DNA from 4 places in the Streptomyces sp. NBC_01092 genome. Region 4 is predicted to be linked to each of the others. Evidence: riboswitches for the same ligand, from Rfam matches in the RefSeq annotation. Region 4 holds a riboswitch; each other region holds the start of a gene.

Region 1 (7,531 bases), 1.4 Mb from region 4:
TGGCCGTTGCCGATGTACAGGCCCACGTGGCTGATGCCGGAGTAGAAGAACACCAGGTCGCCCGGGAGCAGTTCGGAGCGGGAGACGCGGCGGCCCGCGTCGATCTGGGCGTAGGTCGTGCGGGGCAGTGAGAGGCCGGCCGAGCGGTACGCGGCCTGGGTGAGGCCGGAGCAGTCGAAGGCGTTGGGGCCGGTCGCGCCCCACACGTAGGGGCTGCCGAGCTTGGCGTAGGCGTAGGAGACGGCGGCCGCCGCGCGGGCGTTGGGGGCCTGGGCGGTGGCGGAGCCGGGGGCGGTCAGGGCTTCGCGGGCGCCGGTCGAGGAGCGGCCTGCGCGGTCCGTGCCGCTCTGCTGGAGCTGGGCCTGTTCCTCGGCGGTCAGCCGGCTCAGCAGGGTGCGGGCCGTGTCCAGCTTGCCGGTGATCGTCTTCTTGTGCTGCTTCAGTTCCGCCTGGCGGGACTTCAGTGAGGTCAGTTCGATGTGGGCGGCGCCGCGCAGCTGCTCGATCTCGCGCAGCTGTCTGCGGACGCTCGCGACGGACGCGGCCTGCCGGTTGCCAGCGCGTTCGGCGAACTCCGCGCCGTCCAGGTAGCGGTCGGGGTCTGCGGAGAGGGCGAGCTGGAGGGCCGGGTCGAGGCCGCCGTCGCGGTACTGCGCCGCGGCCATCGAACCGAGCGCCTCGCGCGCCGAGTTGAGCTTCTCCGTCTTGCGGGCGGCCTCGTCCTGAAGCGCCCTGATCCGCCGCTCGGCCGCGTCCGCCTTCTCCTTCGCGCCGTTGTACTTCTCGGTGGCGGCCTCCGCCTCCTGGTACAGCCTGTCCACCTTCGCCTTCACCTGCGCCGGTGTCAGCTGCGGCTCGGCGTGTCCGGTCCCGTCGAATCCGGTCGCCGTCGCCGCGCCCGCCAGTGCGATCGTCCATGCCGTGCGGGCCGTGTTGCCGCCGGCCGAGCGCTGACGGGGCTTTCGGTGCGCTGCCACGTGGACTGCACGTCCTTTCGTACGACCGCCTCGTCCCGTACGTCCGTCAGGGCGGCGCCGGGCGTACTGCGCCCCGGAGGACGGCGGCTGTACGAGCGCCTGGGGGGAGCGACGTACGACCGCCCGGGGCGGGTTACGCGTCCGGCGGCGGCCTGCACAGGGGGAGCGGGCCGCCGCCGGACTTTCTCGGCGGTGGTGTCCGACTGCCGCCCCTGGCCCGGGGCGGCGGTGGGGAGCCGGTCACCTGGTGGAGGACGCTAAACCTCGCTGTGTTGGGCCGGTGACGCGTTGTGCGGAAGTGCTGGGTGCTGGCCGGAGGTGACCGTAAGTGAGCGTGATCCCGGGACGGGGGCGTCGAGTTCACGCTGTGTGCTGACCGAAGTGGCGGTTTGGGGGTGCGTCGGGGTGGCGGAGTGCTATGGCGCGCATATATGCGGGGTTCGGCAGCGGAGCGGTGAGCGGAGTAGTGAGGGGAATCAGGGTGCGGGGCGGTGTCGGGTGGGATTTTCGTGATGGTTAGGCTCCGGCCCCATGGACCTACTCATCCATTTGTTCGTCGGTCTGCACATCATCGGTATCGCCGCGCTGCTCGGTGGTTTCTTCACCCAGATGAAGGCGATGGGGCAGGGCACCGCCCGGTTCGTGCCCGCGATGTTGCACGGCGCGCTGACCATGCTGGTCACCGGCGTGATCCTCGTCGGCCTCAATCAGGCGGACGACCAGTCCGTCAACAACATCAAGATCGGTGTGAAGCTGGCGCTGCTGATCGTGATTCTCGGGCTCGTCTATGTGAAGCGGGACGAGGAGACGGTGGACAAGCGGCTGTTCGGGGTCGTGGGGCTGCTGACCGTGGCGAACGTCTTCATCGCCGTATTGTGGACGTGACGCCGGCTCCAGGGCCGGGGGGTGCCTGGGTTCCGGGCCGGGAGCCGCGGCCCGTGTAGGTCCATGCCGCGCCCGCGGCCACCGCGAGCCATGCCGCCACCGCGATCCACAGCAGTGCCTTGCCCAGGGGCTCCAGCCACGAGACGTCCACGGCGGTGCCGACGGAGAGTGCCGCCGCCGCCGTCATGCCCATCGGGAACACCGTGGCCCAGCGGCGTACGTCGTAGCGCAGGCGTGGCCATGCGAACTCGGCGAGGAGCAGGACGACGTACCAGGCCAGGTCGAGTACGAGCAGGGCGACGCTCACCGTGCGCAGGACGCCGTAGTCGTCGTCGTTCCAGAGGTACAGCTCGGGGCTGTCGGCGGCGAGGAGTCTCGAGCCGGCCAGTGCGGAGATGGCGAGGGCGCCGCCTGCCACCCACTGGTCGCCGGCGCCCCGGGCGAGCTGGCTCCGGTCGAAGTGGGGCAGGGCGACGACGTAGAGGACGAGACCCAGCCAGAAGAACACGAGCGACACGTGGGCGAGCCATGCCGTCGTCTCGGCGGCGGCGAGGGTCGCGCCCAGGACCGCCAGGCCCTGGGTGGCCACGCAGACCAGGAACACCGCGCCGGGCATGTGGCGGCGCCAGTGTCGCAGGACGGCGAGCAGGAGGACCGGCCAGAGCACGGCGGCGAGGGCCAGGAGGGCCTCCGCGAGGGTTTCCCAGCCGAGGGCGGTGAAACGGGTGCCGAGGACTGTCGTTGCGGCGACGGCGGTCAGGGCGGCCGGGGTGGCCGCCTGCTTCAGCCAGTTCGGGCGGTCCAGGAGGAACCGTGCGGTGAAGTCGGCGGCGAGGGCGAGCCAGGCCGCGCAGGCGAGGGCGAGGGCGATGCGGGAGAGGGTCTCGTAGCCCGTCTGGTGGAAGCCCACCGAGAGGATGCCGGTGGCCAAGACTGCGGCACCGGCTGCGGGGGGTCGCTGCGACCACCAGGTGTGGAGGGGGGAAGTGGGGGTGGTGGTGGCGGGCATGGGGCGATGCTATGGAGCGCCGTGGGGGTTGGAGGCGGGGCGCGCTCGGGGGTGGGGTGAAATCGCCCGGTGCCGGGGGGTGGGGCGTGCTCGCTCCCCCTCGATCCCCCCGGCACGTCCGATCCCCCCGGTACGTCGCGAGGTCACCCGATCCTGACCGGTGTCAGGCCGGGCGGACCACGCTGTGGATCGACGACTCTCCGTCGTAGTAGATCGACTCCTCGCGGACGTACGTGCCGGGCTTCGGGGCGTGGATCATCATGCCGTTGCCTATGTAGATGCCCACGTGGGTGATGTCGTCGTAGAAGAAGACCAGGTCGCCGGGCTGGGCGTTGGAGAGGGAGACCGTGGTGCCGGCGTTGACCTGGTCGTAGGTGACGCGCGGGATGTCCACGCCGGCGGCCTTCCAGGCAGCCTGGGTGAGGCCGGAGCAGTCGTAGGAGTCGGGGCCGGTGGCGCCCCACACGTACGGCTTGCCCACCTGGGAGCGGGCGAAGGCCAGGGCCTTCTCGGCCTTGGTGGCGTACGAGGAGTCCGCGGACGAGTCCGAGTTGCTGGAGTCCGAGCCGCTCGAGTCGGCGGGCGGCTCGGTGCTCTCCTGCTGCTGCTGCTGGGCGGCAGCCTCCTGCTCCTGACGCTGGCGTTCGGCTTCCGCCTGCTGCCGGGCCAGTTCGGCGGCCTTGCGGGCGGCCTCTTCCTGCTTGGCCTTCTCGATCGCGGCGAGGCGGGCCTTCTCCTCCGCCGTCAGCTTCGAGAGAAGTTCGCGTGCGTCGGAGAGCTTCTGCTGGACGGTGGTCTTCGCGGACTGGAGGTCGCTCTGCGACTCGGTGAGCGTCTCGAGGCTCCGGGTGGCCTCCTGGCGCTTCTTCATCGTCGCGGACTGTTGGGTGAAGTAGTCGTCGACCGCTTCCTTCTGACGGCCCGTCATGCGGTCCATCAGCTGGTTCTGGTCGAAGTAGTCCTGCGGAGTGTCCGCCAGGAGGAAGGTCGCCGTGTCGGGCGCCGCGGCACCCGTGCGGTACTGCGCGGCGGCGTTGCGGCCCAGTTCCTCACGCGCTTCGTTGAGCTTCTGGGTGCGCTGGGCGACGTCGTCGAGGAGCGTGTCGACGCGCTTGCGCTGCTTGGTGGTCTGGTCCTTCGCCGCGTTGTACTTCTCGGTCGCCGACTCCGCCTGGCGGTAGAGGTCGTCGACCTTCTTCTCGACCTCTTCGAGGCTGGGCTTGTCGTCCGTCGAGGGGCTGGCGTTGGCCGTCTGGGACAACAGGGCCACGGACGTGAGGGCGGCCGTGGCGAGGGCAGGGGTGCGTATGCCTGCTACGCGCGTACCGGCGGGACGCGACTTGCGGTGCGACGCCAAGGGAGGCGACTCCTTCCATACTCCGCCTACCGAGTTAGCTGTCGGGTTCGGGCGGGTGGATCGGAAGGGTTGCCCTACGGCCACTTCCGGGAGGGAAGTCGGGCCGATTCACCCCAAGTTCGGTGGGTCCCCGGCTCCGGCTTGCCGTGAGGCGTGCGGACTCGGCGGAGGCCGTGCGGCCCGGCGTCGTTCGCCGGAGGGGGTCGTACGGCCTGTCCGGCACGGTAGCCAACTCGTGTGGCCCCTGTGAAGGTTGATGTTCGATATGCCCGATACATTTTCGTGACCTTGAAGCGAAATCTTGTGGGCGGTGGTTGGTTCGGGGTGGTGTGCGGAGGTGTGGGATGCCTTCTGCTTGATGTCTCGGTTGAACCGATATGGGACTGACAGTGGCGGCCTGGCCTGGTCGGTTGCCGGTCGTGGTGGAGCGGTCGCGGGGGGTGATGGGGTGGGTGATGGGGCGGGCTGGGGGAGCGGGTCGGAAGATCGTCGGGTTCCTGGGCCGGTGATGTTCCGAGGGCGGCGGCGGGTTGTCAGTGGCGCGGCCTAGACTCGGAGAGCGATGAGCAGCCTCTTTGACGACAGCTTCCTGGCGGACCTCCAGGCCCCACGGGCCCGCGAGGAAGAACACCCGCCGCCGCCCGAGGACGATCACACTCCGGAACCGGTTCCGGACGATCTGTTCGGTGGGAAGTTCGACGTGCCACCGGACCGGGACGGCTACTACCGCGACGGCGCCCCGCGCCCCGCCATCGACGCCGCGGCGCTGCTGGAGGGGCTGAACGAGAACCAGCGTGCCGCCGTCGTCCACTCCGACACCCCGCTGCTCATCGTGGCCGGGGCCGGGTCCGGCAAGACCCGGGTGCTCACCCATCGCATCGCCCACCTGCTCGCCGAGCGGAGCGTGCATCCGGGGCAGATCCTCGCGATCACCTTCACCAACAAGGCCGCGGGCGAGATGAAGGAGCGCGTCGAGCACCTCGTCGGCCCGCGCGCGAACGCGATGTGGGTGATGACCTTCCACAGCGCGTGTGTGCGCATCCTGCGCCGGGAGAGCAAGAAGCTCGGGTTCACCTCGTCCTTCTCGATCTACGACGCCGCCGACAGCAAGCGGCTGATGGCGCTCGTGTGCCGTGATCTGGATCTCGACCCCAAGCGGTTTCCGCCCAAGTCCTTCAGCGCCAAGATCAGCAATCTGAAGAACGAGCTGATCGACGAGGAGGACTTCGCCGCCCAGGCGACGGACGGCTTCGAGAAGACCCTCGCGCAGGCGTACGTCCTGTACCAGTCGCGGTTGCGGGAGGCGAACGCCCTCGACTTCGACGACCTGATCATGACGACGGTCAACCTGCTGCGCGCCTTCCCGGACGTCGCCGAGCACTACCACCGTCGCTTCCGGCATGTGCTGGTGGATGAGTACCAGGACACCAACCACGCGCAGTACGCCCTCGTGCGCGAGCTCGTCGGCACGCGCGAGCACCCCGTCGACGTGCCGCCGAACGAGTCCGACGTCCCGCCGGCCGAGCTGTGCGTGGTGGGCGACGCCGACCAGTCGATCTACGCCTTCCGCGGCGCCACCATCCGCAACATCCTCCAGTTCGAGGAGGACTACCCGGACGCGACGACGATCCTGCTGGAGCAGAACTACCGCTCCAGCCAGACGATCCTGAGCGCCGCCAACGCGGTCATCGAGCGCAACGAGTCCCGCCGCCCCAAGAACCTGTGGACCAACGCTGGCGCAGGCGCGCGCATCACCGGCTATGTCGCGGACACCGAGCACGACGAGGCACAGTTCGTCGCCGAGGAGATAGACCGACTGACGGACGCGGGCGACGCGAAGGCCGGCGACGTCGCCGTCTTCTACCGTACGAACGCCCAGTCCCGTGTCTTCGAAGAGATCTTCATCCGCGTCGGCCTGCCCTACAAGGTCGTCGGCGGCGTCCGGTTCTACGAGCGCAAGGAGGTCCGGGACGTCCTGGCCTACCTGCGCGTGCTGGCCAACCCCGAGGACTCCGTGCCGCTGCGGCGGATCCTGAACGTGCCCAAGCGCGGCATCGGCGATCGCGCCGAGGCGATGATCGACGCGCTGTCGCAGCGCGAGAAGATCAGCTTCCCGCAGGCGCTGCGGCGGGTCGACGAGGCGTACGGCATGGCCGCGCGGTCGACGAACGCCGTCAAGCGGTTCAACACGCTGATGGAGGAGCTCCGTACGATCGTCGAGTCCGGCGCGGGACCGGCGACCGTCCTGGAGGCGGTCCTCGAACGGACCGGGTACCTGGCCGAGTTGCAGGCCTCCACCGACCCTCAGGACGAGACCCGGATCGAGAACCTCCAGGAACTCGCCGCCGTCGCCCTGGAGTTCGAGCAGGAGTCGGGCGAGGGCGAGGCCACCGGTGGGCTCGCGGACTTCCTGGAGCGGGTCGCGCTCGTCGCCGACTCCGACCAGATCCCGGACGAGGAGGAGGACGGGTCGGGTGTCATCACCCTCATGACCCTGCACACCGCCAAGGGCCTGGAGTTCCCGGTCGTCTTCCTCACCGGCATGGAGGACGGCGTCTTCCCGCACATGCGCGCCCTCGGCCAGAACAAGGAGCTGGAGGAGGAGCGGCGGCTCGCGTACGTCGGCATCACGCGCGCGCGTGAACGGCTGTATCTGACGCGCTCGTCGATGCGCAGCGCCTGGGGGCAGCCTTCGTACAACCCGCCGTCCCGCTTCCTGGAGGAGATCCCGGCTCAGCACGTCGACTGGAAGCGCACGGGGGCGACCGCGCCCGTCTCCTCCGGTCCGGCGTCCGGCGTCGCCGCCTCGCTGTCCTCGTCCCGCTCGCGCTCCTCGGCCTCGGGCGCGTCCGGCTTCGCCACGCGCCGCACCGGCGAGAAGCCGGTCGTCCAGCTGGCCGTCGGTGACCGCGTCACGCATGACCAGTTCGGGCTCGGCACGGTGATGGCGGTGAAGGGCACGGGCGCGAACGCCGAGGCGACGGTCGACTTCGGCGACACCAAGCCGAAGCGGCTGCTGCTGCGGTATGCGCCGGTGGAGAAGCTGTAGCACTCACGCGAATGCGCCCCCGTCAAGGACGGGGGCGCATTCGTGAAGTCGTCAGTACCGGCAAGTCGTCAGGCGTTGCTCACGTGGGGTCGAGCCCGTGGCTGCGCAGCCAGGACAGCGGGTCTATCGCCGAGCCGCCACCCGGCCGCACCTCGAAGTGCAGGTGCGGACCCGTCGAGTTGCCGGAGTTGCCGGAGTACGCGATGGGGTCGCCGGCCTTGACCGTCGTACCGGAGGCGACGCGGTAGCTGGAG
Region 2 (7,531 bases), 6.4 Mb from region 4:
GCCGGGATCGTGGCGATGACCAGCATCCAGCGCCACACCCCGCCGGACTCGCCGCCCACCCGGGCGATGATCGCGTTGGACGTGAACGCCAGCAACTGGCCGCTGACGATCATCAGTTCGTTACGGGTGACCAGCGCCCCGCGCCGCTCCGCGGGGGAGACCTCCGCGAGGTACACGGGCACGGTCACCGAGGCGCCGCCCACCGCGAGGCCGAGCACGAACCGGGCGACGACCATGACGGCGGTCGTCGGCGCCAGCGTGCAGCCGAGTGCGCCGACGAAGAACAGCATCGCGAGGGCGAGGATCGTACGGCGCCGCCCGCGCGCATCCGACAACCGCCCGCCGACGACGGCACCGAGGGCCGCGCCCAGCAGCAGCGAACTGGTGACCATGCCCTCGGTGACCGCGGTCAGACCGAGGTCGTCGGTCATGTACGGCAGGGCGCCGTTGATGACGCCGGTGTCGTAGCCGAAGAGCAGTCCGCCGAAGGTGGCGATGAGGGTGATGAGCCGCAGTCGGCGCGACACCTCCGGTGGGGCGTCGTCCGTGACCGAGGGCGGGCTCTTCGTCGTGTCGTCCCTGACGTCCATGGGCCCTCTCCTCACTGGTCGTCGAGCGTCTTGAGGGCCGGACGTCGCGTCCCGGTCAGGCCGCAGCCCGCCAGGTGCTCACGCGTGCTCACGGCGATGGGCATCGGCACCTCGGGCGCGCACGGGTACAGGTCCTGCTCGACGATCACGAACAACTCGGCGTCCAGCCGGGCCAGTTCGGCCACCACGTCGACGGGCCGCGGCACACCGGCGGGCGGCGACACGCACACACCGCGCTTGACGGCCTCGCCGAACGACAGGTCCTGCGCGGCGACCTGGCGGAGGATCTCCGGGTCCATCTGCTTGATGTGCACGTACCCGACGCGCTCGCCGTAGCGCCGGATCAGGTCGACGTTGTCGCCGCCGCCGTAGGCGACGTGGCCGGTGTCCAGGCACAGGTTGGTCCAGCGGGAGTCGGACTCGTTCAGCAGCCGCTCGATCTCCGGCTGGGTCTGGATGTGGCTGTCCGCGTGCGGGTGGATCACCAGGCGCACGTCGTACTCGTCGAGCAGCAGCCTGCCGAGCCGGTCGGCGGCCTTGCCGAAGCCCGCCCACTGCTCGGCGGTCAGCTCCGGGGACTCGGTGAACGCGCCGGTCTTCTCGTCCCGGTACATCGGCGGGATGAAGACCAGGTGGTGGGCGCCCGCCGCGGCGGTCAGCTCGGCGACCCGCCGGACGTGGGCCAGCATCTCGTCCCAGTCCTCGGGCCGGTGCAGCGCGCCGAAGGCGGTGCCGCCGCAGACCTTGAGGCCGCGTGCGTCGAGCTCCTCCTTGAGCCGGCGCGGGTCGGTGGGGAGGTAGCCGTACGGCCCGAGCTCCAGCCACTCGTACCCCGCCGCGGCGAGCTCGTCGAGGAAGCGGGTGTACGGGACCTGCTGGTCGTCCTCGGGGAACCAGACGCCCCACGAGTCGGGGGCCGAGCCCAGGCACAGGTTGCCCGCGATGGTGCGGAGCGAGGTTGGCGCCGTTGCCATGACAAGTCCTTCGGGGAGGGGACGGACGTCAGCGGACGTAACCGCGAATGTGATTCTGTCGCGCTCTACTAGCGCGCTCTAGTTCGAGTACGATGACCCTGGTCCAAATGTCATGTCAATAGCTTGTTGCCGGAAGATTTCGCGACCTCGTTAAGGTGAACGGCGTCGAAGGGTGGGTTCACAGGTGGATGTGTCAGGCCGTCAGCGGCCCACGATGGCGGACGTCGCCGAGAAGGCCGGCGTCTCCCGGGCGCTCGTCTCGATCGTCTTCCGGGATCTGCCGGGCGCCGGTCGCGAGACCCGCGAGCGGGTCCTGCGCGTCGCCGACGAGATCGGCTACCGCCCGGACAACGCGGCCCGGCTGCTCGCCCGTGGCCGCAGCCGCACGCTCGGCGTGATGTTCATCGTCCACCAGACCTTCCACACCGACCTGATCGCGGGCATCTACCCGGAGGCCGAGCGGCTCGGCTACGACGTCCTGCTCTCCGGGACCACCCCCGGCCGCGGCGAGTCCAAGGCGATCGAGGCGCTGCTCGGTCACCGCTGCGAGGGGCTGATCCTGCTCGCCCCCGACGCCGAGCCGGGTTACCTCGACGCGCTCGGACGCCGTGCGGCGACCGTCTCGGTCGCCCGTCGCGCGCCCGGCGCCCACGTGGACTTCGTGCACAGCGCCGAAGGCAAGGGTGTGCGCCAGGCCATGGACCATCTCGTGGAGCTGGGCCACCGCCGGATCGTGCACATCGACGGCGGGCGCGGCCCCGGCTCGGCCGAGCGGCGGCGCGCCTACCGGGCGGCGATGCGCCGGCACGGACTGACGGACGAGCGGCGGGTGATCCCCGGCACCCACACCGAGGAGTCGGGCATCGAGACGGGCCGTCTGCTGCTGGCGGAGCGCGACCAGGGGCTGCCCCTGCCCACGGCGGTCCTCGCGGGCAACGACCGGTGTGCCATGGGCCTGCTGATGACCCTGACGCGGGCCGGTGTCGAGGTCCCGCGCGACCTGTCCGTGGTCGGGTACGACGACAGCCACCTCTCCCACCTGATGCCGATCGGCCTGACCACCGTCCGCCAGGACGCCGTCCTCATGGCCGAGCACGCTGTGCGCTTCGCAGTGGAGCGGCTGGAGGACCCGGAACTCCAGCCGCGCGAGGCCGTGTTGGACCCCAAGCTCGTCGTCCGGGGCACGAGCGGGCCGGCCCCGCAGGAGCCGGCCCGCTGACAAAGCAGCGGCGAGGCCGGCCGCGCCCCGTCGCGGTCACGGCCGGCCTCGCCTGTCCCTGTACGCGCCTAGCGCGTGCCCTTCGCGGCGAACTCGGCGACCGCGTCGACGTTTTCCTTGGTGATGAAGGCCGGCCCGGTCAGCACGGGAGCGGTGCCGCCCCCGCTGAAGTTGCCGTTGGTCCGGTACAACCACAGCGAGTCGACCGCCAGGTAGCCCTGGAGGTAGGGCTGCTGGTCGACGGCGAACTCGACCTTGCCGTCCTGGACTGCCGTCACCAGCTCCTTGTTGAGGTCGAAGGTCGCGACCTTGGCCGTGCTGCCCGCGTCGGACACCGACTGCACGGCGGTCAGCGCGAACGGGGCGCCGAGCGTGACCACCTGGTCGATGGAGGAGTCCTGTTGGAGCTTGGCGGTGATCGTCGACTTCACGGACGGCATGTCGGTGCCGTTGACGTAGAGGATGTCCGTCTTGCCCTTGAACCCCTTCTTCAGACCGGCGCACCGGGCTTCCAGAGCGACGTGGCCCTGCTCCTGGATGACGCAGACGGCGTGCTTGGCGCCGGTTTCGCCCAGCCGCTCGCCGAATGCCGCACCGGCGATGTTCTCGTCCTGCCCGAAGTACTCGAGCATGCCGAGGTCCTTCCAGTTGTCCAGGCCGGCGTTGAAGCCGACGACCGGGATGCCGGCTGCCGCGGCCTTGCCGATGACGGCCTTCATCGCGCTCGGCTTGGCCGCGGTGAGGGCGATGCCGTCGACCTTCTGGTCGATGGCGTTCTGCACCAGGTTGGCCTGGTTGCCGGCGCTCGGGTCGCTGGAGTAGACGAGCTTGACGTTGTCCTTGGCGGCGGCGGCCTCGGCGCCCTTGCGGATCAGGTCCCAGAAAGTGTCACCGGGCGCCGCGTGCGTGATCATGGCCACGGTCATCCGGGGAGTCGTGGCCTTGCCCGCCGAGGCGTCCGTGACGCCCTCCTCGGACTGCTTCCCGCCGGAGCCACTGGAGCATCCGGCGGCGAACAGGGCGGCGGCCAACGTGGCGGCCGTCAGGCCGGCGGCTCGGTGGTGTCTGCGCATGTCCCATGCACCTCGCTGTGCTGATCGGGGCGGGTTCTCAGGTGGGGGGAGGTTCACGGGTACCGCCCGCTGGATAACGGCTGGAGCGCTCCACTAGCGCGCTCTAGTGGCAGGTACTATGCGGCGGCCCGCAGATGATGTCAATGGGTATGTCAGGACGTATCGACAAAGCCGAGGTGGGGTGGCGGTGCGTCAGCCGTCGCGGTGGGCGCGGCGCACTGTCCCGGGGGCACGACACAGGACCGCCCCGCCTCGGAGGAGACGGGGCGGCGGTGACGCGGTGGTGACCGTCGAGCGACGCGGTGGCCGGCCGGTCGTCGGCTCAGGCGGGCCGTATCACGCTGTGGATCGCCGCTTCTCCGGCGTAGTGGATGGACTCCTCGCGGATGAGTGCCCCGGGTCCCGGGGCGTGGATCATCATGCCGTTCCCGGAGTAGATCCCGACGTGCCCGGCGTGGAAGAGGACCAGGTCACCGGGGTCGACATAGGTGAGGGCGATGCCCTGCCCCGCCGTCGCCTGCTCCGGGGCCGTGCGCGGGAGGGTGATGCCGGCGGCCTTCCAGGCGGCCTGGGTGAGGCCGGGACCGTCGAACGCGTCCGGCCCGGTCGTGCCCCAGACACAGGGCTTGCCCAACTGCGCACGGGCGAACTCCAGGGCCCGCAGGGCGCGCGTGTCCTGTGACCCCGTCGCCGTGAGGGCGGTGCTGTCGGCGAACGCCGGGGGCGCGGCGGTGGTGGTGCCGAGGATCGGGTCCGTGGCGGGGATCGCGAAGGCGTCCGTTTCCAGGGCCGTTGCGGAGGTCGGCCAGGCCATCGCGCCGGGCGGGACCGTGGTGAGGTCGGCGGCCGACTGCGCTTGCAGGGCCTGCCACTGGTCGTCGGCCGAGGGCAGTGCCTGTGGCTGGGCCGGCGTGGCACTCCAGGTGTCGGCGGCGGGCAGGGCGGCGACGGCCGTCGGCGGAGCGCTCTGTCCCATGGCGTACACGGACAGCAGCTCGTGGGCCCGGTCGAGCTTGCGCCGGTTCTGCTCCTTGGTCGTCCGCAGGCCCGACCGCTGCTGCGGATCGGCCGCCGGTGCGACGGCCGGAGCGGCCTGGAAACCGGGAGCGGTCGAGGCGGGCAGGGCGGGGGCGGCCGGGAGGACCTGGGTGGCCTGGACATCCCCCTGCGGGACCGCGGGCGCGGCCGGCAGCGCGGCGACGGGGCCGGCGGTCAGCTCGGCAACAGCAGCCCTCCCGGCGCCCGGAGCGGACGTCAACTCGGCGGAGGGGCCGGCGGTCAGCTCCAGCGGCGCCCGACCGGACGGCTCCCGCGCCGGGGCGAGATCCTGCGTCGCACGCGCGGGCCTGCGCGCTGCGGGACGGTCCGGCGTTCTGTCGCGCGGCAGCACGGCCGGCACGGTCGGACCGCGCTTTGCGCGCGCTACGTCGAACCACTGCTGGGTGACGCTGTCGAGCGCGGGGTCGTCCCGCCCGATGTCGCTCGCCCGGGTCCCGGCGGCAGATGCGGGTCCGGCGCCCTCCGGCCGGGCGTCGCGCTTGCGTGGTCCCGTCGACGAGGCGCGGGTGGCGTTGAAGGTTCCCGAGTCGGTCTCGGCCCGGTCGTAGAGGGAGGAGACCCGGCGGCTGACTTCCTCGCGGCTGGGTGCCTCGTCAGCGGACAAGGGGGCGGCGCCCGCCGTCTGGCCGAGCAGCGCCACCGAGGTGAGAGCCGCCGACGCGAGTGCGGAGTTGCGCATGCCGGGCAGGCTCAGGGCCCCCGGTCGCGCGGTGCCTTCCGGCGCCATGGGCGACGTGCTCCTTCCGTACTCCGCCTACCGAGTTAGCGGTGGGGGTACCCCCAGGCCGTTCAGGCTCTGGGGGAGGGTTCGGGCGATGGATTGCGGAAGGTTTGCCCTACGACCCTTGCCCCGCAGGGCAGTTGGCCGATTCACCCCAAGTTCGGTTGGGTCCCCGGCTCCAGTGAACCCCTGCGGGCGCACCGGACTCGGCGGAGGCCGCGCGTCCCGGCGGGGTTCGCCGGAGTTCGTCGTGCGGCCTGATCCGTAACCTAGCCAACTTGTGCGCCTCCCGTGAAGGTTGAGGCGTTAAATGTCCGATACGTTTCTGTGACCTTCGACGCTTACGGGGGAGCGGCGGCCGGGTCACTTCGCGGTGCGCCTGCGCCGCCACGCTTCGTAGTGATCCAGGACCGTCTGCTCGATCGGGCGGTAGGTGATGCCCAGTTCGCTCACGCTCCGGCTGTTGTCCACCCGGAACCGGATGCCGAGGTGTTTGCGGACGTAATCCTGCGTCAGGCCGAAGGCCGGGCCCAGGATCCGTACCGGCCAGTGCGGGAGCGCGGTGCGCGGGAGGCGGAGGTCACGGGGATACCGGGTCCGCAGGATGCGGGACATCTCGTGGAACGACGTCATGGTCTCGGCGGCCACGATGTAACGGCCCTTCGCGTCCGGGTTCTCGGCCGCCGCGATGTGCGCGTCGGCCACGTCGCGCACGTCCGCCGTGGCGAAGCTGAAGTCCGGGGCGCCGTAGAAGAAGTAGCCCTTGAACAGCTCCTCAAGCAGGAACAGGCTGCCGGACTCGGAGGCGGGTGTCAGGGACGGGCCCAGGATGAGGCCGGGGTTGACCGACACCAGGCGCCAGCGGCCCTGGGCGGCCTCGGCTTCCCGGGCGGCGCGCTCCGCGACCGTCTTGGCGTAGTGGTACGGGTTGTGCTCCACCGTGCTGGTGGTGTTGAAGTACCGCTCCGAGAGCACCGCGCCGTCCATCGTCAGGACGTCCGCGTAGTCACCGAAGATCGTGCCCACGGTGGAGGTGAGGACCACCCTGTCCACGGTGGGTGTCCGTTCGACGGCCGCCAGCACATTGCGCGTGCCGAGCAGTGCCGGGTCGACCATCTCCCGGCGGCCGTCCTTGATCTTCTCCGGCATACGGAACGGCGACGCCACATGGAACACCGTCCGGCAGCCGGTCATCGCCTCGTCGAAGGCGCCCTCGGACAGCAGGTCGGCCTCGAACAGGGACAGTCGGCCGGGATGCGCCTCCTGCATCTCCCGCAGCGGCCGCACCTTGGCGGTGGCGGCCGTACCGCGCACGGTGGCGTGGACCCGGTGGCCGCGCTCCAGGAGCCGCCGTACCAGATGACTCCCGACGAACCCACTCCCGCCGGTCACCAACACGGCTGCCGAACCGTCAGAACCCACGCCCTCACCCCTCACGTCGTGCGGTCGGGGGTCACCTTATGGCGCACGGCGGCTGGTTCGCTGGTGCAGTACCGAGCCCGCCTCACGGGCCCTTGTCAGCGGCGGCCGTCAGGCTGTGGGGCATGGCTGAGCGGGCGGCAGCAGGAACTGCGCGACGCGTCGGACTACTGGGACGAGTCCTTCATCTGAGGTGCGTTCACCGTGCCGGGCGCCGGCGGCGACTGGACGCTCGTCCTGGACTTCGACGGTGGCGTGGGGCTGGTCTCCGTGATGCGTGAGGTCGGCTTCGACCTGTCCGAGGAAGAGGACGACACCGGCGCGGGCGTCGACACCAAGGCGGCGGTCCTCGCTCTTGCCGAGAGGCTGACCGGTGTTCGGGTCACGGAGGAGCTGCTCCGGGAAGCCGAGTACCAGCTGGGGCACGTGCCGGACGAGCCCGCCGAGGAGTGGACCGGCGTCGTCATCGACATCAC
Region 3 (7,531 bases), 1.6 Mb from region 4:
CCCGACATCATCGCCCCGAACCGGCACGACACCGCCACAAGCGACCCGGTCTTGCCGCTGAGCACATCGAGATAGTGCTCCACGGGATCGCGCCCGTCCTGCGGCCCCGCCGTCTCCAGGATCTGCCCGGTGACCAGCCGCTCGAACGCCTCGGCCTGCACCCGCACCGCCTCGGGCCCGAGGTCGGCGAGGATGTGCGAGGCCCGCGCGAAGAGGAAGTCGCCGGTCAGTACGGCAACCGAGTTCCCCCAGCGGGTGTTCGCACTCTCGACGCCTCGCCGTACGGCGGCCACGTCCATCACGTCGTCGTGGTACAGCGTCGCCAGATGGGTGAGCTCCACGACCACCGCCGACGGCACGACCCCCGGCGCGTAGGTGTCCCCGAACTGGGCAGCGAGCATCACGAGCAGCGGCCGGAACCGCTTGCCACCCGCCCGCACCAGATGCTGGGCGGCCTCCGTGATGAAGGGGACCTCACTCTTGGTGGCTTCGAGCAATCCCTCCTCGACAGCCGTCAATCCGGCCTGGACATCGGCTTCCAGAGCCTGGTCCCGCACGCTCAGCCCGAACGGCCCGACGACGGTCACGAGGGGTCTCCTGTCTGCTGGTGTCCACTGGCGGTTACACGGTTTGTCGATAGGTCGCTGCCATCACTCAAGTCAGCGTATCCGGTCAGGTTTCGATCACCGATGCCGCCCACCCGTCCACCACGGGCAGTATTGGATCACGACCGGTATGTTTTTGATCACGTGATAAGGCGGGATATCCATCGACTTATAGGGAAGTAGCCGCCTCTGCCCTGAACCGAAGTCGGCGTCGAGCCCGAGAGCGGTCGCCCACGGCGGTATGGGCATGTCGGCCGGAACCGCGGCCTGGCGTCTCCGCCACCTACGGCACCCTCGTCCATTGGTCTCCGTTGCCGGCGGCCGGCTCGGCGACCGCATCCTCGGCTCGTACCGCGCCGGTGCCGTGGGGCGACAAGTTCTACCGCACCGACGACGAGCGCCGGGACGCCGGCTTCGCCCTCTACTCCATGGCGATCAACGGCGTCTTCGCGGGCCCGCTGATCACCGGCTGGCTCGGCGACCACAGGGGCTGGCACTGGGGCTTCTCGGCCGCCGCCATCGGCACGACATTCGGCCTGGTCCAGTACGTCCTCGGCCGCCGCCGCCTGGCCAGGCGGAAGCACGCCGCCGAGTTCGCGCCGGACCCCGACGCCATGCGCCGGGCGATCCGCCCGATCGTTACGGGCCTCGTCAGCACTGCCACCATCGCCGTCCTCCTCGCGGCCGCCGGCCGGCTCCCCATGGACCGCTTCGTCGACCTGCTCACCCTCGTCTCGGTGATCGCAATCGGGGTCGCCCTCGGCGGCCTGTCCTTCCTGCTGATGGCCCTCCCGACCTCGGGCCACTCCTCCGACGCCGCGTCGCGCGGGCTGCGCCGCACGATGCACCCGGTGCACTGACCGGACGGGGGCCTTGCTCATGCGCATCCGTACGTCCTTCCCCTACGAACGACCCACCACGACCTCCGCATCCCGCTCCGGGACGGGCCCCTGCTCTACGCGCGCGTGGCGCCCTGTCACGAACGAGCCCCTACCGGCGCTCCTCGCCGACGGCGTCGAGGTCGTCAACTGGCCCGCGGCGCAACCCTGATGCGACGGCAAGGTCGGTATGTTCGGCATCTCATGGAGCTTCAACTCCCTCCAGATCGCGGCCCTCGCCCGAACCGCTCAAGGCGATCGTCACGGTCTGCTCCACGGACGACCGCTATGACAACGACGTGCACTACACGGGAGGTTCCGCCCTCGCGGTCGACATCCACGCCTGGTCGGCGACGATGCTCGACTTCGTCTCCCGCCCGCCCGATCCGCGGTACCTCGGCGACGCGTGGCGGGGGCATGTGGCGGGGCGGCTGGAGGCCGTCGACCCGTTCATCCACACCTCGTTGGAGCGCCAGAGACGCGACCGACCGGGTCCGCGGCCTGCCGCCGGGCCCGGCGATCGGCTTCCTGCAGGAGGCGCTGCGCTGGTGGGACCACTGACTGAAGGGCGCGACCACGGGCGTCATGGCCGAGCCCCTGCTCAGCTCGTACGTCAGCGACTGGCACGCCCAGCCACGGTGTACGCCGCCCCGCCCGGCAGCTGGGTCAGCGAGCCGGCCTCGCCCTCTCCCCACGTGCGCGACGTGACGTACGCCCTCCAGGGCGCCCCCGCCCTGGTGCGCTCCCCCATGCACACCCGCCTGGACGCCGGCCGCTTCTTCCCCTTCGGCAACGACGCCGACCTGCCGCCCGACCAGCCTGAGGAGGACGCGCGTTCGGCGTGCTTCGACTTCGAAGTGGGCGAGGAGACCTGGGTGTTGGGACGGCCGAAGGTGCGGCTGCGGCTGACGTCGGAGGTGCGCGCGGGCAGGTCGTCGCTGGAGACGTACACGATCGACGAGTCGGACCCGCTGTCGGCCCGCGCCCGCTCGGAGTGGTCGATCCGGCTGCACCGGCCGGAGCCCGCGTGGGACACGACGGTGCGTACACGCTCGGAAATCAGCCACGAAAAGGGGCATTTCGCCACCCCCCAACGAGGCCAGCCACACGAAGGGCGAAGAGGTTCTTTACCGCCGAACACGGGAAAAACGGACCCCACGGACAGCCGGTTAAAGGTGAGTTGGAGGCATTGCCCGATTTGCCACTCTTGCGCTCACCAGTGAGTTGGGTCACTCGGGCCGAGTCCGGCACCCGACCCGGCACACCCCCTTCCCTCCTTGCGCCGAACGTAAGTTGAGGGTTGGCAACCGCAAAGGATCAAGCACCCCATTCACACCAGACCATGGTCAAACGGCATGACAGCCCCCCATGGCACTTGTTCCGGGCATGTGCTCTCGCATACGTTCCCGCTCGTCGGGCGGACGCCGAATCCTGCCGCCGCCCGAGTCATCCCCGACGAACACACACGCGCGGCAGGAGCGGGGGACCCAGGTAAGTCGCCGGACCGGACGCCTTGATGGCGCACCGGCACGGCTAGGGGTGAAGGCGCGCCGCCGCAGGGCGGCGCGTCCGGGCATCTCCCGCCCGAACCCGACAGCTCACCTCGCAGGCGCCGGAGAGGAACAGCGCCATGCCCCGAGGCAAACACCGCCGCCCCCGCACCAACCCGCTCACCCGCCGCGTCATCGTCGCCGGTACCGGCACCGCCGCCCTCGCCCTCCCCCTGATGAGCGCGACCACCGCCGGCGCCGCGGAGTCTTCCGCAGCCACGGTCGGGTCCGTCACGTACACCACCAAGAAGGGCGACTCGCTCTACGGCATCGCGGACCGCTACGACGCCCAGGGCGGCTGGAAGCAGCTCTACAAGGACAACCGCAAGGCCATCGGCGACAACCCCCGGCTCATCCACACGGGCCTCGAGCTGAAGGTCCGGACGACCAAGAAGGTCAGCTCGCCGGGCAAGACGGCCGACCATGCGTCTGCACCCGCCAAGAAGTCCTCCGTCGCCCAGGCCACCCAGGCCTCCGTGAAGACGTTCCCGGACAACCTCGACGGCTGGATCCGCAACGCTCTGGACATTATGGGGCAGAACGGAATCCCCGGTTCGTACGAGGGCATTCACCGCAACATCATGCGTGAGTCGTCCGGCAACCCGCTGGCCATCAACAACTGGGACTCCAACGCAGTGGCGGGCACCCCCTCCAAGGGCCTCCTCCAGGTCATCGACCCCACCTTCGCGAGCTACCACGTGCCGGGGACCGTGTACGACCCCTTCAACCCGGTCGCGAACATCGTGGCCGCGTGCAACTACGCAGCCGCGCGTTACGGCTCGATCGACAACGTGAACGGGCCGTACTAAACCGGGCACAGACTTAGTACCTATTAGGCCCAATTCGCCCCTATTGGGCGAAGTCGACCAGGCTGCCCGCGAACAGTCTCTCGAGGACGACGGCGATGCCGTCGTCCTCGTTCGAGAGGGTGATCTCGTCGGCGACCGCCTTGAGTTCGGGATGCGCGTTGGCCATCGCGACCCCGCGGGCGGCCCAGTCGAACATGGGGATGTCGTTGGGCATGTCCCCGAAGGCGATGGTCTCGCGCGGACCGAGCCCGAGATGCTCGGCGGCGAGCGCGAGACCGGTCGCCTTGGTGATGCCGCATGGCTGGAGTTCGACGGTGCCCGGTCCCGACATGGTGACCGTCGCGAGCGAACCGACCACCGAGCGCGCTGTCGCCGCCAACTCGTCGTCCGACAGGGTCGGATGGCGCAGCAGCACCTTGCTGATCGGCTCGCACCACAGGTCGTCGCGGCGCTCGACGCGTACGGCGGGCAGCGTGGGGTGCGGCATCAGATACCCGGGCTCGATGAGCGTGAGCCCGTCGACGCCGTCCTGGTCGACGGCCGCGTACACCTGGCCCGCCTCGGCCTCGATCTTGCCGAGCGCGGTCTCCGCCAGCTCCCGGTCCAGCGTCACGGACCACAGCAGACGGTCCGCTCCGGCGTCGTACAACTGCGCGCCCTGTCCGCACACCGCGAGCCCCCTGCTGCCCAGGTCGTCGAGCAGCGGCCGCACTCTGGGCGCCGGCCGTCCCGTGACGACGAGGTGCTGGGCACCGGCAGCCGCCGCCCGCGCGAGCGCGTCGACGGTCCGGTCGGAGAGCGTGTCGTCACCTCGGAGCAGCGTCCCGTCCAGGTCAGTGGCGATGAGTGAATATGCGATGGGTGGGGCCATGATCAGAGAATACGGACAGGACGCCCCATCGACTCGACCTGAACCGGACGGCTGCTGCGTTCACATGTGTTGACACCTGTTCCGGTTCCCTTTCTGCCTCCGCATGCACAACTTCCTTCCGCCCATGGCGATTTCACTCCCACGTGGCCCCGAAGCACCCCCGAGCCCGCGCCGAGGGTGACGACCTGCTGTTTCGCCGGCCTCGGCGACGCGGGATCTCCGTACTGCCAAGGCAGGCGGCTCACCCGTAACGTGTGGCCCGACCACATGGCATACGGAGCGTATGAGAGTGAGGCAGCACCCCATGCCCCCCTTCGATCTCCCCGAGGGCGACCCCTTCGGCACGCACAACCTTCCGTACGGTGTCTTCTCCCTTCCCGGCTCGGACTCCGCACGACGGGTCGGCGTCCGGCTCGGCGACCACGTTCTCGACGCGGGCAAGGCGGCCCACACGCTCGGCTCGCCCTACGCCCCGCTGCTCGCGCAGGACTCCCTGAACCCGCTGCTCGCCGCCGGCCGCACCACCTGGTCCGACGTACGGCGCGCACTGACGGCATGGGTGACGGTCCCGGCGCACCAGGAGGCCATCCGCGACCTCTTCCACCCCCTGTCCTCGGTGACCCTGCACCTCCCCTTCGAGGTCGCCGACTACGTCGACTTCTACGCCTCCGAGAACCACGCCCGGAACGTCGGACAGATCTTCCGCCCCGACGCCGCGGACTCCCTCACCCCCAACTGGAAGCATCTGCCCATCGGTTACCACGGCCGCTCCGGCACCGTGGTGGTGTCCGGCACCGACGTCGTACGCCCGTCGGGCCAGCGCAAGGCCCCCACCGACCCGGCGCCGGTCTTCGGCCCGTCGGTTCGCCTCGACATCGAGGCCGAGGTCGGCTTCGTGGTCGGGACGCCGTCGCGGAGGGGCGAGCCCGTGGCACTGGGCGACTACCGGGAGCACGTCTTCGGCCTGTGCCTGCTCAACGACTGGTCGGCACGCGACATCCAGGCCTGGGAGTACGTCCCCCTCGGCCCCTTCCTCGGCAAGTCCTTCACCACGTCGGTGTCGGCGTGGATCACCCCGCTGGACGCCCTGGAGGAGGCGCGGGTGGCACCGCCGGAGCGCACGCATCCCCTGCTGCCGTATCTGGACGACTCCGGCTCCGAGACGGAACCCGGCGGCTACGACCTGCGTATCTCGGTGGCCGTCAACGGGCACGTGATCTCCGAGCCGCCCTTCTCCTCCATGTACTGGACCGCCGCCCAGCAGCTCGCCCATATGACCGTGAACGGCGCCTCGCTGCGCACCGGCGATCTGTACGGCTCCGGCACGGTCAGCGGCCCGACGGAACGCGAGCGCGGCTCACTGCTGGAGCTGACGTGGAACGGCCGGGACCCGCTCGAACTCCCCGACGGCAAGCGGACGTTCCTGGAGGACGGCGATGTGGTGACGCTGTCCGCCTGGGCGCCGGGGCCGGGCGGAATCCGGGTGGGGCTGGGGGAGGTCACGGGTCGCATCGCGGCGGGGTGACGTCGGGATCCGGGCCAACTCGCCGGTCCCACAGGACGGTTCGCGGTCCCGGCGTCGGCTCCGGACGGTCGGGCGACCGGCGCCGGGAGGGCATTCGGCGTGTCTTTCCTCCTGACTCCGCCGACGGTCACCGTCATACTGGCTGGCGGTGGGATGCGAGCCGCAAGCTGCGTTCGCGACCCGCCGCCCCGCACGGCCGCCCGCGCACGTTCCTGTTCAGGATCCGGAGACCTCGGCATGACCGTCTGCATGCTCCTGTTGAGCATCGTCGCCCTGACGGCCGCCGTGCCCGTCCCCCGAGCGCTGACCCGGGCCACCTGGCCCGAACGCGAACCCGTGGTCGCGCTCTGGGTGTGGCAGTGCCTGGTCGCCACGGTCCTGCTGTGCTGCCTGACGGCGCTGTCCCTGGGCACCGCCGCCGTCTTCGGCGCGGTACGCACCCAGCTCTTCGCCCCGGCGCCGCCGTCGGTGACGGAGGCGTACGACCTCTCGGCCGCGCCGGCCTGGGCGGCCGCCCTCTCCCTGCTGCTGGCCTGCGGTGCGGCCTGGACGACCGCGATGCTGGCCCGCGAGGTCGTCGAGGCGCGCCGGCGACGCGGCCAGGCCAGGGCCCATCTGCGTGAGCGCGCTCCCGACCTGCCCGCGGGCCTGGGCTCGGCGCGCGGTCCGCTGCTGGTGCTGGAGGACGAGTATCCGGACGCCTGGTGGATGCCCGGCAGCCCGGCCCAGCTGATCGTCACCACGGGCGCCCTGCACCGCCTCACCGACCACCAGCTCGACGCCGTCCTCACCCACGAGCGCGGCCACGCCCGCGCCCGCCACGACTGGCTGCTGCACCTGTCCACCGCGCTTGCCACCGGATTCCCCCGCATCCCGTTGTTCGCCCACTTCTGCGACCAGACCCACCGCCTGGTCGAACTGGCCGCCGACGACACGGCGTCCCGCCGCTGCGGTCACCTGACGACGGCCCTGGCCCTGATCGAGCTCAACCAGCACCGGGGCGTGTTGTCCTGCGCCTCCACCCACCGCCTCCTGGGCGAGCGCGTCGACCGTCTCCTGGAGCCGCCCCCACGCCTGGGGCGCCGCGACCGGGCGCTCACGACAACGCTGGCGGCGCTGGTACCGCTGCTCCCGCTGCTGATCACGTTCGCACCCGGGCTCACCGCACTGACCTGAGCGTCACGCGGCCGGCGCTCGGCGGCTGCCCCTTTTTCCTGGCGCCAGACCCGAGGCCAGGTCCCACGTCCTAGGCCCAGTCCTCCGGCTCCGGCTCCGCCTCCATCTCGGGCCAGT
Region 4 (7,531 bases):
TACGACGTCGGCTCCCGCCACGAGGTCAAGGGCCGTACCGGACTCGCCCACCTCTTCGAGCACCTGATGTTCCAGGGCTCGGGAAGCGTCAAGGGCACGGGGCACTTCGAGCTCGTCCAGGGCGCGGGCGGCTCGCCGAACGGCACCACCAGCTTCGAGCGCACCAACTACTTCGAGACCATGCCCGCCCACCAGCTGGAGCTCGCGCTGTGGCTGGAGGCCGACCGCATGGGCAGCCTCCTGGTGGCGCTCGACGAGGAGGGCCTGGAGAACCAGCGGGACGTCGTCAAGAACGAGCGCCGCCAGCGCTACGACAACGTCCCCTACGGCACGGCCTTCGAGAAGCTGACCGCGCTGTCGTACCCCGACGGACACCCGTACCACCACACGCCGATCGGCTCGATGGCCGACCTGGACGCGGCCAGCCTGGAGGACGCCCGCGCGTTCTTCCGCACGTACTACGCGCCCAACAACGCCGTGCTGTCGATCGTCGGCGACATCGACCCGGAGCAGACGCTCGCCTGGGTGGAGAAGTACTTCGGCACCATCCCGGCCCATGACGGCAAGCCCGCGCCGCGCGACGGCTCGCTGCCCGAGGTCATCGGCGAGCAGCTGCGCGAGGTCGTCGAGGAGCACGTCCCCGCGCGCGCGATGATGGCCGCCTACCGCCTCCCGGCGGACGGCACGCGCGAGTGCGACGCGGCCGACCTGGCGCTGACCGTCCTCGGCGGCGGCGAGTCCTCCCGCCTCTTCAACCGGCTCGTGCGGCACGACCGTACGGCCGTGGCGGCCGGCTTCGGCCTGCTGCGTCTGGCCGGTGCGCCCTCCCTGGGCTGGCTGGACGTGAAGACCTCCGGCGACGTCGAGGTGCCGGTCATCGAGTCGGCCGTCGACGAGGAGCTCGCCCGCTTCGCGCAGGAGGGCCCCACCGCGGAGGAGATGGAGCGCGCGCAGGCCCAGCTGGAGCGCGAGTGGCTGGACCGGCTCGGCACCGTCGCGGGCCGCGCCGACGAACTGTGCCGGTACGCCGTGCTGTTCGGCGACCCGCAGCTGGCGTTCACCGCCGTACAGCGCGTCCTCGACGTCACCGCCGAGGAGGTCAAGGCGGTGGCCCAGGCCCGGCTGCGTCCCGACAACCGCGCGGTGCTCGTGTACGAGCCGACCGGCGCCGAGGATCCCGACGCCGCCGCGACCGACGAGACCACCGACGAGAACGAGGAGTCGGCGCAGTGACCGAGCTCGCCAGCATGGAGTTCCACCCGCAGCCCCAGGCCGGCCCGGCCCGGCCCTGGGCGTTCCCGGCGCCCGAGCGCGGCAAGCTGGACAACGGCCTCACCGTCCTGCGCTGCCACCGCCCCGGCCAGCAGGTCGTCGCCGTCGAGGTGCTCCTGGAGTCGCCCCTGGAGGCCGAGCCGAAGGGCCTGGACGGCATCGCCACGATCATGGCGCGCGCCCTGTCCGAGGGCACCGACAAGCACACCGCCGAGGAGTTCGCCGCCGAGCTGGAGCGCTGCGGTGCCACGCTCGACGCCTACGCCGACCACCCCGGCGTCCGCGTCAGCCTGGAAGTGCCCGTCTCCCGCCTGCCGAAGGCGCTCGGCCTGCTCGCCGACGCCCTCAGGGCGCCCGCGTTCGACGACGCCGAGGTGGAGCGCCTGGTGCGCAACCGGCTCGACGAGATCCCGCACGAGCTGGCCAACCCCTCGCGTCGCGCCGCCAAGGAGCTCGCCAAGGAGCTGTTCCCGGCGACCTCGCGCATGTCCCGCCCACGCCAAGGCACCGAGGACACCGTCGCCGGCATCGACTCCGCGTCCGTACGCGCCTTCTACGAGCGGCACGTACGCCCCGCGACCTCCACCGTCGTGGTCGTCGGCGACCTCACCGGCGTCGAGCTCGACGCCCTGCTCGGCGACACCTTGGGCGCCTGGACCGGCTCACTGGCCGAGCCGCGGCCCGTCCCGCCGGTGACCGCGAACGACACCGGGCGCGTCGTCATCGTCGACCGCCCCGGCGCGGTCCAGACGCAGCTGCTGATCGGCCGGGTCGGCCCCGACCGGCACGACCGCGTGTGGCCCGCGCAGGTGCTCGGCACCTACTGCCTCGGCGGCACCCTCACCTCCCGGCTGGACAAGGTCCTGCGCGAGGAGAAGGGCTACACCTACGGTGTGCGGGCCTTCGGCCAGGTCCTGCGCTCCGCCCCGGACGGCACGGGCGCGGCGATGCTCGCCATCAGCGGCTCCGTCGACACCCCGAACACCGGCCCGGCGCTCCAGGACCTGTGGACGGTGCTGCGCGGCGTGGCCGCCGGGGGTCTCACCGACGCCGAGCGGGACTTCGCCGTGCAGAACCTCGTCGGGGTGGCGCCGCTGAAGTACGAGACCGCGGCGTCCGTGGCGAACACGCTGGCCGACCAGGTCGAGCAGCACCTGCCCGACGACTACCAGGCGACGCTGTACCAGCAGCTGGCCGCGACCGGCACGGTCGAGGCCACCGCGGCGGCCGTCAGCGCCTTCCCGGTGGACCGTCTGGTGACGATCCTGGTCGGCGACGCGGCCGAGATCCGGGAGCCCGTCGAGGCCCTCGGCATCGGCGAAGTCACCGTCGTCGCCGCCGAGTAGCCGAGCCGAGTAGAGGACGCACCGGCGCCGGGAGACACCACGCGCGCGTAGGGGCCCTGGTGACGTAAGAGTCACCAGGGCTCCCTTATGCCCGAATTGAGGGGGAGGTTGCCTGTCTGACCTGTGGGATGCACTACAAAAGCCGTGATCCGTTTGGGGATTGAAAGATGTCCCGTTTAGCGTCTTCCGGGCTGTCCGTCAGGCACTGCGCCGCGCCCGCGGCACCGGACAGCCATCGCCGAGTCCCCGTACGGCGCGAGCCAGGGGAGCCGGGGACCCACGAAGTCCCTGGGGTGAATCGGACGCCCGCGCGCAGGCGAGGGGGCCCGTAGGAGACCTTCCTGCTCCGAACCCGTCAGCTAACCCGGTAGGCGAGAAGGAAGGAAAGGACCAGCCACTACATGGCGTTCACCTGCGCCACCGGGAAGAACCGCCCCACCGGCAAGCATCGCCGGCCCAGCCGGTTCGAGCGCACCACCGCCCGCGCGGCCGGCGTCGCCGCGCTCACCGCCACCGGCGTGATCGGCACCCTGGCCGCCCCGGCGCTCGCCGCCGAACCCGCCACGGAGCAGACCGGCCTCATCCCCGTCGTCACCGTCGAGAACTCGATCGCGGACCAGATCGACGCCCAGGCCATCGCCCAGGAGCGGGCGGCCAAGGAGGCCGCCGCCGCGAAGAAGGCCGCCGAGGAGGCCGCGCGCGAGAAGGCGGCCGCGAAGGCCGCCCAGGAGCGCGAGGCCAAGGAGCGCGCCGCCCGCGAGGCCGAGCGCAAGCGCCTGCTGTCCTACGTGTCCCCGATCGCCGGCTCGTACGTCTCCACGGGCTACAAGGCCGGCGGCGCCGTCTGGTCCTCCGGCAGCCACACCGGCATCGACTTCCACGCCTCCAGCGGCACCTCCGTCCACGCGGTCGCCTCCGGCACCGTCGTCGAGGCCGGCTGGGGCGGGGCGTACGGCAACAACATCGTGATCAAGATGAACGACGGCACGTACACCCAGTACGGCCACCTGTCGTCCATCGGCGTCTCGGTGGGCCAGACCGTCACCCCCGGCCAGCAGATAGGCCTGTCCGGCGCCACCGGCAACGTCACCGGGCCGCACCTGCACTTCGAGGCCCGCACGACGTCGGAGTACGGCTCGGACATCGACCCCGTCGCCTACCTGCGCTCGCACGGCGTGAACATCTGACGCCACCACCGCGTCCACCGAAGCCCCGGCTCCCCGAGCCGGGGCTTTCGATGTTTCCCGGCCGGGGTGCCTGACCAAAAAATATCCATGGATTCCGGCCCCCCGTCGGAAATTCCGGCCGGTTGCAATAGAGTCACTGCGAACACGTCATTCTCGACGTTTCACGGGGATTAAAGCGGAGGTCGGTCATGCGTATTCCGGCGCATTCGGTATGCACGGCGATCCGGGACGACATCGTCGCCGGTGTCTACGAGCGTGGCAGCCGGCTCACCGAGGAACTGCTCGCACGCCGCTACGGCGTCTCCCGCGTCCCCGTGCGGGAGGCCCTGCGCACCCTGGAGGCGGAGGGCTTCGTCGTGACCCGGCGGCACGCGGGCGCGTGCGTCGCCGAACCGACCGAGCAGGAGGCCGCCGACCTGCTGGAGATGCGCGGCCTCCTGGAACCCCTGGGCGCCTCCCGGGCCGCCCAGCGGCGCACCGAGGCCCATCTGAAGGTGCTGCGCGGCCTGGTGAGGCTGGGGCAGGAGCGGGCCCGGCGGGGAAACAGCGAGGACCTGCGCTCCCTGGGTGCCTGGTTCCACGAGACGCTGGCCCAGGCCTGCGGCAGCCCCGCCCTCACCTCGATGCTGACCCAGCTGCGCCACAAGATCGCCTGGATGTATGCCGTGGAGGCACCGGCCGAACCGGTGGAGTACTGGACCGAGCACGGCGCGATCGTGGACGCGGTGGCGCGTGGCGACGGTGAACGCGCCCGCGCGATCACGGCCCTGCACACCGAGCGCTCGCTCTCGGCGCACCGCCTTCGGTTCGGCTCCGGCGGCGAGCGCACGGAGCGTGTGAGGAATTCGCAACATCCCGTAAACATGCCGAGCCTGCGGCATTAACACGGGCGCCGTATACAAAGAGGAGATATTCGGCGGCAGGGAATTTCTGCTGCCCTTTTTCGGATATGCCGCCACCGTATCGTGAATTCCATGGACGGCTGCCGGAAAACCGTGAAGCCGCGTCCGCCGGAAAGGCGGACGCGGCTTCACCGTTCGCTACGGATACCCGTTCAGGTCACTCAGACCGTCTCGGGCAGCTCCTCGAGACCCTCGGAGACCAGCTTCGCCAGCCGGTCGAGGGCGGCGTCCGCACCCTCGGCGTCGGAGGCGAGGACGATCTCCTCGCCGCCCTGGGCGCCCAGGCCCAGGACGGCCAGCATGGAGGCCGCGTTGACGGGGTTGCCGTCAGCCTTGGCGATCGTCATCGGGACGCCTGTGGCCGTGGCGGCTCGGACGAAGATGGAGGCGGGGCGGGCGTGGAGGCCCTCGGCCCAGCCGACGTTGACGCGGCGCTCAGCCATGTGATGCTGCCCTTCGGTTTTCAGGGTTGTCTAGACCAGTTTCCCACACCACTGAAGCATGCCGGAACCGGACGAACGTATGACGCACGTCCCTTCCTCGGTGACCGTCGGGTCGCGGCCTCGACCCCACGTGACGTCCTCCACAGACTGCCTCGCGCCGTTGTCGTACGCGAGCCGTAATCTGGGCCCATGCAGAGCGCCTCGGACAGGCACGAGTACCCCGCCCACTGGGAAGCCGACGTGGTGCTGCGCGACGGCGGCACCGCGCGCATCCGCCCCATCACCGTTGATGACGCCGAGCGCCTGGTCAGCTTCTACGAGCAGGTGTCGGACGAGTCGAAGTACTACCGCTTCTTCGCGCCCTACCCGCGACTGTCCGCGAAGGACGTCCACCGCTTCACGCACCACGACTTTGTGGACCGGGTGGGACTCGCGGCCACGGTGGGCGGCGAGTTCATCGCCACCGTACGCTACGACCGGATCGGCGCCGACGGAATGCCCGCGTCGGCCCCCGCCGACGAGGCCGAGGTCGCCTTCCTCGTCCAGGACGCCCACCAGGGGCGCGGCGTCGCCTCCGCCCTCCTCGAACACATCGGCGCGGTCGCCCGCGAGCGCGACATCCGCCGCTTCGCCGCCGAGGTACTGCCCGCCAACAACAAGATGATCAAGGTGTTCACGGACGCCGGGTACACCCAGAAGCGCAGCTTCGAGGACGGCGTCGTCCGCCTGGAGTTCGACCTGGAGCCGACTGACCGCTCGCTCGCTGTGCAGTACGCGCGCGAGCAGCGCGCCGAGGCCCATTCCGTACGGCGGCTGCTGGTGCCCGGCTCCGTCGCCGTCATCGGCGCCGGCCGCAGCCCCGGCGGGGTCGGCCGCGGCGTCCTCGGCAACATCAGGGACGCCGGGTTCACAGGCCGGCTGTACGCCGTGAACAAGGCGTTCCCGCAGGACCTCAAGGAGCTCGACGGGGTTCTCGCGCACCGCTCCGTGCGGGACATCGAGGAGCAGGTCGACCTCGCGGTGGTCGCCGTACCGGCCGACCACGTCCTCGACGTCGTCACCGAGTGCGGCGAGCACGGCGTGCAGGGACTGGTCGTGCTCTCCGCCGGGTACGCCGAGAGCGGCCCCGACGGGCGCGAGCGCCAGCGCGAACTCGTCCGGCACGCGCGCACGTACGGCATGCGCATCATCGGCCCTAACGCCTTCGGGATCATCAACACCGCCGCCGACGTCCGGCTGAACGCCTCACTGGCCCCCGAGATGCCGAGGCCGGGCAGGATCGGGCTCTTCGCACAGTCCGGCGCCATCGGCATCGCCCTGCTGTCCCGGCTGCACCGGCGCGGCGGCGGGGTCACCGGCGACACCGGCGTCTCGACCTTCGTGTCGTCCGGCAACCGGGCCGACGTCTCCGGCAACGACGTCCTGCAGTACTGGTACGACGACCCGGACACCGACGTCGTCCTCATGTACCTGGAGTCCATCGGCAACCCGCGCAAGTTCACCCGCCTCGCCCGGCGTACGGCGGCCGCGAAGCCGCTGGTCGTCGTGCAGGGCGCACGGCACGGGGGAGCGGCGCCGCAGGGCCACACCGTCCGGGTCACGCGGTTGCCGCACACCACGGTGTCCGCGCTGCTGCGGCAGGCCGGGGTGATCCGGGTCGACACCATCACCGAACTGGTGGACACGGGTCTGCTGCTCGCGCGCCAGCCCCTGCCGGCCGGCCCGCGGGTGGCGATCCTGGGGAACTCCGAGTCACTGGGACTGCTGACCTACGACGCCTGCCTGTCCGAGGGACTGCGGCCGTTGCCGCCGCTGGACCTGACGACCGCGGCGTCGGCGGCCGACTTCCACGAGGCGCTGGCGCGCGCGCTCGCCGACGAGACGTGCGACGCGGTCGTCGTCACCGCGATACCGGCGATCGGGGACGCGACGACCGGGGACGCCGAGCTCGCGCAGGCCCTGAGCTCGGCGGCCGAGCGGGTGCCGGGGAAGCCGGTGCTGGTGGTGCACGTGGAGCTCGGCGGTCTCGCGGAGGCCCTGTCGGCCGCCGCGAGCACCGCGCCACAGGCGGACAGGGCGGCGCCCCGCACCGCGGGCCGCGCCCACCCCTTCCGCCCGCTGGACTTCCCGGCCGACCCGCTGCCCGAACCGTCGGACACCGCAGCGGGCACCCCCCGCCTCATCCCCGCCTACCCGGCGGCCGAGCGCGCGGTCCGTGCCCTCGGCGAAGCCGTCAAGTACTCCCAGTGGCGCCGCGAGGCGGCCGAGCCCGGCAAGGTGCCCGAGTACGAGGACATCGACGAGAGGGGCGCCGCCCAGCTGATCGACGGTCTGCTCGCGCGCGGGCAGGGGCTCACGCTCGGCACGGACGAGACCTGCGA

What was found. Region 4 has a riboswitch for cyclic di-AMP ahead of OG254_RS35745 (M23 family metallopeptidase). Riboswitches for the same ligand answer to the same signal wherever they lie in the genome.
Positions count from the first base shown of each region.
Region 1: it holds a riboswitch for cyclic di-AMP, as region 4 does, so the genes downstream of both, OG254_RS29815 (NlpC/P60 family protein) here and OG254_RS35745 (M23 family metallopeptidase) in region 4, are expected to answer to the same signal.
Region 2: it holds a riboswitch for cyclic di-AMP, as region 4 does, so the genes downstream of both, OG254_RS06490 (C40 family peptidase) here and OG254_RS35745 (M23 family metallopeptidase) in region 4, are expected to answer to the same signal.
Region 3: it holds a riboswitch for cyclic di-AMP, as region 4 does, so the genes downstream of both, OG254_RS28800 (transglycosylase SLT domain-containing protein) here and OG254_RS35745 (M23 family metallopeptidase) in region 4, are expected to answer to the same signal.

Region 1 covers NZ_CP108659.1:6,506,084-6,513,614, forward strand. Annotated here, with positions in the region: gene OG254_RS29800 (NlpC/P60 family protein) at 1-977, opposite strand, end outside; gene OG254_RS29805 (hypothetical protein) at 1,509-1,862, shown strand; gene OG254_RS29810 (tellurite resistance/C4-dicarboxylate transporter family protein) at 1,840-2,871, opposite strand; gene OG254_RS29815 (NlpC/P60 family protein) at 3,035-4,228, opposite strand; cyclic di-AMP (ydaO/yuaA leader) riboswitch at 4,236-4,405, opposite strand; gene pcrA (DNA helicase PcrA) at 4,791-7,277, shown strand; gene OG254_RS29825 (M23 family metallopeptidase) at 7,357-7,531, opposite strand, start outside.
Region 2 covers NZ_CP108659.1:1,511,271-1,518,801, reverse strand. Annotated here, with positions in the region: gene OG254_RS06510 (sugar porter family MFS transporter) at 1-590, opposite strand, end outside; gene OG254_RS06505 (TIM barrel protein) at 602-1,564, opposite strand; gene OG254_RS06500 (LacI family DNA-binding transcriptional regulator) at 1,779-2,783, shown strand; gene OG254_RS06495 (sugar ABC transporter substrate-binding protein) at 2,852-3,856, opposite strand; gene OG254_RS06490 (C40 family peptidase) at 4,179-5,642, opposite strand; cyclic di-AMP (ydaO/yuaA leader) riboswitch at 5,651-5,858, opposite strand; gene OG254_RS06485 (NAD-dependent epimerase/dehydratase family protein) at 6,000-7,058, opposite strand; gene OG254_RS06480 (DUF6461 domain-containing protein) at 7,260-7,531, shown strand, end outside.
Region 3 covers NZ_CP108659.1:6,299,706-6,307,236, reverse strand. Annotated here, with positions in the region: gene OG254_RS28815 (polyprenyl synthetase family protein) at 1-587, opposite strand, end outside; partial or broken gene OG254_RS28810 (MFS transporter) at 832-1,351, shown strand; partial or broken gene OG254_RS28805 (CocE/NonD family hydrolase) at 1,485-2,656, shown strand; cyclic di-AMP (ydaO/yuaA leader) riboswitch at 2,927-3,108, shown strand; gene OG254_RS28800 (transglycosylase SLT domain-containing protein) at 3,114-3,842, shown strand; gene OG254_RS28795 (HAD family hydrolase) at 3,883-4,713, opposite strand; gene fahA (fumarylacetoacetase) at 5,018-6,238, shown strand; gene OG254_RS28785 (M56 family metallopeptidase) at 6,476-7,414, shown strand; gene recQ (DNA helicase RecQ) at 7,485-7,531, opposite strand, start outside.
Region 4 covers NZ_CP108659.1:7,866,936-7,874,466, forward strand. Annotated here, with positions in the region: gene OG254_RS35735 (M16 family metallopeptidase) at 1-1,233, shown strand, start outside; gene OG254_RS35740 (pitrilysin family protein) at 1,230-2,618, shown strand; cyclic di-AMP (ydaO/yuaA leader) riboswitch at 2,845-3,006, shown strand; gene OG254_RS35745 (M23 family metallopeptidase) at 3,020-3,805, shown strand; gene OG254_RS35750 (GntR family transcriptional regulator) at 3,994-4,689, shown strand; gene OG254_RS35755 (HPr family phosphocarrier protein) at 4,869-5,150, opposite strand; gene OG254_RS35760 (GNAT family N-acetyltransferase) at 5,340-7,531, shown strand, end outside.